Regions from separate parts of the Caulobacter segnis ATCC 21756 genome, predicted to be linked through region 1. Evidence: predicted binding sites of a transcription regulator. Region 1 holds the regulator's gene; the other holds the start of a gene.

Region 1 (3,407 bases):
CCTTGGCAAGTGGCTGAAAGCCGCGCCCTCGGCGCCGACGCGATCCTGGTGATCCTGGCCATGATCGACGACGTCCTGGCGGCCGAGCTGATGTCCGAGGCCAAGCGCCTGGGCATGGACGCCCTGGTCGAGGTGCACGACGAGGCCGAGATGGCCCGCGCCGGCGCGCTGGGCTCGGATCTGGTCGGGATCAACAACCGCGACCTGAAGAGCTTCGTCGTCGACCTCGCCGTCACCGAACGGCTGTCGGCGCAGGCCCCGAAGGGCGCCCTCCTGGTCACCGAGAGCGGCGTCTTCACCCACGACGACGCGGTGCGGATGGAGGCGGCCGGCGCCAAGGCCATGCTGGTCGGCGAGAGCCTGATGCGGCACGCCGACGTTACGGCCGCCACCAAGACACTAATCGGCTGACCATCCGGCGATGGTTGGCCCAGGACCACAGGCTCTCTAGGGTCTGGTCGCCTCGAACGAAGAGGAATCGGATGCAGGCTTTCCTGACCGCGCTACGCAACGCCACCCCCGCGCCCTTGCGACCGGCGCTCGGCCGCCTACGTCGCGCCCTGGCGCCGCCGCGCGTCTCCGCAGCGCCCGCCGAGCTCCCTGAGCCTGCTGACGTCGACGCCGTGACCGCGCCCCAGGAGCTTTGGCACCTGGTGGGCGCGGCCGACGCGGACTTCGTGCGCGTGGGCCAGGAGTTCAAGCGCCTGTTCATCGAGGCCGGCCTGCAGCCCCACCACGCCATCCTCGACGTCGGCTGCGGCATTGGCCGCGCCGCCGCGCCGCTGGTCAACTATCTGGATGAAAACGGCCGATACGCCGGCTTCGACGTGATGGCCGAGGCGATCGACTGGTGCAAAGCCAATATCGCCGTCGGCGACCCACGATTCGACTTCGCGCACGCCGATATGCGCAGCGATCGCTACAATCCGGCCGGATCGCAACCCGCCAGCGCCTATGTCTTCCCCTATCCGGACGCCAGCTTCGATTACGTCTGGCTGGGCTCGGTGTTCACTCACCTGCTGGCGGCCGATCAGGCCCAGTTCGCGCGCGAGATCGCCCGGGTGCTCAAGCCGGGCGGGATCAGCATCGTCTCCTGGTATCTGATCGACGAGGAGGCCCGCGCCAACACCGGCAACGGCCAGATCGCCTTCGACTTTGTCCATCCGCTGGATGGTTGCTGGACCGCCACCCCGGACCTGCCGGAAGCCGTGATCGGATACGACCTCGAACCGGTCCTGGCGCAATACGACGCCCTGGGACTTGAGGTGCTCAATCCGGCGCTGGGCGTCTGGCGGCGACAGCCCCTGCAGGACCAGGACATCGTCATCGCGCGCAAACGCGCCTGAAGGCTTTCGTTAAGCTTTTGATTCTTGGCGACATTTACCTATATCTCCGCCCTAGCCTTTGATTTTGCTGATGTTTTTACCCGCGAGAGGCGCAGACTTGACTTTAACCCGGAACGCCTAGAGAACATTCGAAAGGTTTGCGGTTTGTTCCGCGCTCCATTCGAGGTCGAGATGCTCACCCGCAAGCAGCACGAATTGCTGATGTTCATCCACGAGCGGATCAAGGAGACGGGCGTCTCCCCGTCGTTCGACGAGATGAAGGAGGCCCTGGACCTGGCTTCCAAGTCCGGGATCCACCGGCTGATCACGGCCCTGGAGGAGCGTGGCTTCATCCGTCGTCTGGCCCATCGGGCCCGGGCGCTCGAAGTGGTGAAGCTGCCGCAGCAGGCCACGACCGCCGCCCCGCCGAAGGGGCGCGGCGCGTTCCGTCCGCAGGTGTTCGAAGGCGGCGGGACCCCGCCTCCGGCCGCGACGGCGCCCGCCAACGACAGCCGCGAACTGCCGATCCTGGGCCGCATCGCCGCCGGCACGCCGATCGACGCCATCCAGCATGAACGCGAGCGCCTGCCGGTGCCGGAAGCCATGTTGGGCGGCGGCGAGCACTATGTTCTCGAGGTGCAGGGGGACTCGATGATCGAGGCCGGCATCCTCGACGGCGACTACGTCATCATCAAGAAGGGCGACACCGCCACGTCGGGCGAGATCGTCGTCGCCCTGGTCGGCGAGGAAGCCACTCTCAAGCGCCTGCGCAAGAAGGGCGGCTCGATCGCTCTGGAAGCCGCCAACCCCAAGTACGAGACCCGCATCTTTGGCCCCGACCAGGTCGAGGTCCAGGGCAAGCTGGTGGGCCTGATCCGCCGCTATCACTGAGATCCAACGCCGCGAAGGGAAACAATCTCCGAAAATTGGCCCCGACCTCAGGCGAGGATCGGGGCCTTTTCGTATCGGGGCTGGCGCTACAACCGCCCCTCCTCCGCCAAGCGCTTCGTCGCGGCGTCGAAACCCTTCCAGGCGGCGGCGGCCAGCGCGCCGCCCGTGCTGACCCGGCGCGCGCCCAAGGCGGCTGCGCTCGCGACCGTCATTTCGGGCCCCCAAAGCAGGACATTGACCGGCTTGGGCGCGACGGCCTGGACAACGGCCTTGATCTCTTCCGGATCGGTGACCGCCGGCGCGTAGAGGCAGTCGGCGCCGGCCTCGGCATAGGCTTTCAGGCGTTCCAGAATCTGGCCGAGATCGCGCACGCCGCGCAGGTAGCCCTCCGCGCGGCCAACCAGGACAACGTCCTCGCCCGAGGCGTCGATCGCGCGCCGCGCCGCCCTCAGCCGCTCCACGGCCGTGGGAAGGTCATAAAGGGTCGAGCCGGACCAATCCTCGATCGAGAGGCCCGCGACGCCGGCGTCGATCGCCAGGGCCACATTCTCCGCCACGCCTTCAGGCGTATCGGAAAAGCCGTTCTCGAAATCGGCGTTCACCGGCAGGTCGGTCGCCGCGCAGAGCGCGCGCAGGTGGTCGATGACCTCGTCCCGCGTAAGTTGCCCGTCATCCTTGCCCATGGACCACGCCGCGCCAGCGCTGGTCGAGGCCAGGGCCTTGAAACCCAGCTTCTCCAGCCGGCGCGCGCTGCCGGCGTCCCAGGGATTGGGAAGCGCAAAGCAACCCTCGGCGTGCAGCGCGCGGAACGCCGCGCGGCGAGCGGAGAAGGGATTGGACATGGCGACGTCTCCAGACATGAACGCTTTCCCTGACGCCTAGCGCTGGCCGACGTCATCCGGTGTCAGCAGGCGACTCCAAGGACGCTCGCCGCGCAAGGGCTGGGCCCAGACGATCCGCCAGCCATCCCCGCGATGGTAGAGCTCGGCGGCGCCGCCTTGGGAGAAATCCTCAGCTGTCAGCAGGACGGTGTCCTCGCACAGAGGCGGCGTGCGGACGGGCGCCGGCCCGCGGATCACCACGACCTCGCTGTTGACACATAGGCCCGACAAGGTCTCCGCGTCGGGCGTCCCGCGGCTCCAAGCCAGCGACAGTCGCACCGGCGCGCCCAGGGCCGGCGTGCAGATCCGC
Region 2 (3,407 bases), 1.1 Mb from region 1:
CCGAAGTAGTCGAGGAAGGTGCTGCGGATCTCGTTCAAGCTGGGCATGAGCGTCTCAAGTCTTAAGCGTCCGGCGAGCGGCCGGGAGTCGCGCGCTGCATAGCGCGGTTTTTAGCGAAGGGGAAACCGACTCGGGAAATGGGGCGCTCATCGTGAGCGACAAGACCTCGGTCCCAGACCCGTCTTGGAGGATCAGCGATCCCCCTCGGACACGAGATCGGTGAAATCCGGGCGAGGCAAGATCGGGGGCGTGCTGTCGGGATAGGTCAGCCAGTCTCGCCACAGCGAAAAGGTCCGCAAGCGCGTCTGGCGGATGCTGCATTGCAGCTCGAAGCTGGTTCGGATGGTCCCTTCCCGCCAATAGTCGTAGACGGCGCCACATTCGGCGTCGCTGTAGGCCCGCCAGGCCTCCTGCGCGCGAACTAGGCCGGAAAGGGCGTCATCGGCGGGCGGGCGCTGTTCGGTCGCTAACCGTTTCACCGCCGCTTCGTAATAGCGCTTCATTTCGCCGTCGAACCCCCTGAGCGTTTCGTTCAGACATTCGTTGACCTCGACCGTGGTCCTGGCGTCCGGACACGGAGGCTTTGGCGCGCTCGCGAGCGCCAAGGCGAAAAGCAGAGCAGCCAAGAAGGTCCCTCCCGAAACGCGAATACGGCCACATCCAGAGACTTGGCCCCTTCGTCGTCAAGCGAGCAGCCACGGGTTGGTGGAAACGCGGCGCATAAATCACCGCTCGTCCGGCATATTTCAAATTGCCAGCGCCCACTCCTGGGACGTCGCGCTTTAACTTCGCCCCTCCAAAAGAGTAGGCCGCCTGGCATGGGGTCCAGGCGGCCTGATCGCGGCCGTCGCGGCGGTGGCGCCGCGGGCGTGTTGAAGGCGGGGACCGCCCGTGGCTGGGAGCGAAGGCCGCGAAACCCTGGAGCGTTGATCCAATGGATTGCAACGCTCCAATGTCTGGTTTTAACGGGCGAGACCTATTCCTCGTCGCCCTCCTCAGGGCCGCCGACCAGAAGCTCTTCCTCGATCTTCTGCGACGATTTGCGGACCGCCGCCTCGATGCTGCTGGCGATGTCCGGATTGTTCTTCAGGAACTCGCGGACGTTGTCGCGGCCCTGGCCGATGCGCTGGCTGCCGTACGAGAACCATGAGCCGGCCTTCTCGATGATGCCGGCCTTGACGCCCAGGTCGATCACCTCGCCCAGCTTGGAGATGCCCTCGCCGTACATGATGTCGAACTCGACCTCGCGGAACGGCGGGGCCACCTTGTTCTTGACGACCTTCACGCGGACGTTGTTGCCGATGATCTCGTCCCGGACCTTCACCGAGCCAGTGCGGCGGATGTCCAGGCGCACCGAGGCGTAGAACTTCAGCGCGTTGCCGCCCGTGGTCGTCTCCGGGCTGCCGTACATCACCCCGATCTTGTGACGGATCTGGTTGATGAAGATGACGATGGTGTTGGCCTTGTTGATCGAGGCGGTCAGCTTGCGCAGCGCCTGGCTCATCAAACGCGCCTGAAGGCCCGGCAGGCTGTCGCCCATCTCGCCTTCGATTTCGGCCTTCGGCGTCAAGGCCGCCACCGAGTCGATCACGACGATGTCGACAGCGCCCGAACGCACCAGGGTATCGGTGATCTCCAGCGCCTGCTCGCCGTTGTCGGGCTGCGACACCAGCAGGCTATCGAGGTTGACGCCAAGCTTGTGCGCATAGGACGGGTCCAGCGCGTGCTCGGCGTCGACGAAGGCGGCGGTGCCGCCGGCCTTCTGGACCTCGGCCACGACGTGCAGGGCCAGGGTGGTCTTGCCCGAGCTTTCCGGGCCATAGACCTCGATGATCCGCCCCTTGGGCAGGCCGCCAATGCCGAGCGCGATGTCCAGGCCGAGCGAGCCGGTGGAGACAGACTCCATCTCGACCTTGCCCTTTTCGCCCAGCTTCATCACCGAGCCCTTGCCGAACGCGCGGTCGATCTGGGCGAGAGCCGCCTCTAGCGCGCGTTGCTTATCGCCTTCTTCCTTGGCCACGAGTTTCAAAGCCGCCTGACTGGTCATTGTTGATCCGCCCTCTATCCCATGATTCCAGTGGGTCGCCCGGCGCTTACAGCGCCCTGTCTCAACGACCTGTGGAACACCCTTAATGCGTACCGCCTTTGTTCCATGTTCGCAAGATGTTCTCACACATAGAAACGTCCGTTTCTGACGTATGCGTCTGGCGGTGGAAAAATGGGCTGGGCTCGAGGCGCTGAACCCAGGGATGGCAACTGCTCCTTAAGCCAATTGTGGAAGCTTGCCTTCAATCCTGGAGAAGGCCGCTTTGTCGATCGATCCACGTCGCCTCTTGGGCCTTGCGTTCGCCAGCGCCGATCTCCTCGTGGAGCTGCGTGACGGCCAGGTGCGCCTCGTTCTGGGCGCCGCCCAACGGATCATGGGCAGAAGCGAGGCCGCCTTGACGGGCGCGACCTGGAGCAGCCTGTTCCATCCGGATGACCGCCCCTTGATGGACGCCGTGCTGGCGTCCGCTGAAGACGGCCAACGCCGCGGCCCCATTGTCGTACGCCTGGCCGACGATGAAACGCGGTATGTCGGGGTCATTCTCCGCGCCCTCCCCGAGAACGAAGGCCGCATCTCCTGCGCCGTGACCGTCGCCCAGGCGTCCGCCCCGGCGCTGAAGCCGGGCGAGCTTCAGCCGCGCGAGTCGTTCGACGACATCGCCAAGGGCCTGTTCGAAGCCGCCCGCGCCACCGGCATGGAGCTGGAGCTGGCGATGGTGGAGTTCGCCGGGCTCGGGGCCATGCGTGACGGCCTGTCGCCCAGCGAAGCCGCCGAGCTGGATGTTCGGGTCGCGGGCGCTGTGCGCGCGGAGTCCCACGGCGGCTCGGCCGCCACGCAGCTGTCGCAGGACCGTTTCGCCCTGGTGCGCTCGCGCGACGATCAATCTGACAACATGCTCAAACGCCTGAGCCGCATCGTCAGCGCCGAGGCCACCGCCCACGTCGTGCCGCTGGAGAACAGCGCGCCGCCCTCGCGGGCCCTGCGGGCGCTACGCTACGCGCTGGACGACTTCCTGCGCGCAGGGCTGAAGGATGGCCCGCCCGCCAATCTGACCGACGCGATGAACCGCTCGGTCAAGCGCACCCTGGCCCAGGCCGGAGCCCTGAGCGCGGTCATCACCCAAAGGCGCTTCAACCTCGCCTTCCAGCCGGTGGTGGCGCTGGCGACCGGCCAGGCCCACCACCACGAGGCGCTGGTGCGGTTCGAGGACGGCGCCAGTCCCTTCGCCATGATCCGCATGGCCGAGGAGTTCGACCTGATCGAGGAACTCGACAAGGTCGTGGTGGAACAGGTGATCAAGCGCCTGGCCAACGACTACGAAGGCAAGCTGAAGCTGGCGGTGAACATTTCGGGCCGCACG

Evidence for each region. The regulator LexA, encoded in region 1, represses DNA repair genes until DNA is damaged. The targets are predictions, from matches to a motif close to ATGTTCNCNANNTGTTCT.
Region 2: a site for LexA is predicted at 2,153-2,170, ahead of recA (recombinase RecA). Genes of this name have one in related genera too.

The regions. Positions count from the first base shown of each region.
Region 1 is NC_014100.1:2,396,090-2,399,496, forward strand. It holds gene trpC (indole-3-glycerol phosphate synthase TrpC) at 1-411, shown strand, start outside; gene CSEG_RS10985 (class I SAM-dependent methyltransferase) at 483-1,346, shown strand; gene lexA (transcriptional repressor LexA) at 1,518-2,216, shown strand; gene CSEG_RS10995 (isocitrate lyase/PEP mutase family protein) at 2,303-3,058, opposite strand; partial or broken gene CSEG_RS11000 (ComEC/Rec2 family competence protein) at 3,095-3,407, opposite strand, start outside.
Region 2 is NC_014100.1:1,261,129-1,264,535, reverse strand. It holds gene alaS (alanine--tRNA ligase) at 1-47, opposite strand, end outside; gene CSEG_RS05920 (lysozyme inhibitor LprI family protein) at 192-626, opposite strand; gene recA (recombinase RecA) at 977-2,047, opposite strand; gene CSEG_RS05910 (EAL domain-containing protein) at 2,310-3,407, shown strand, end outside.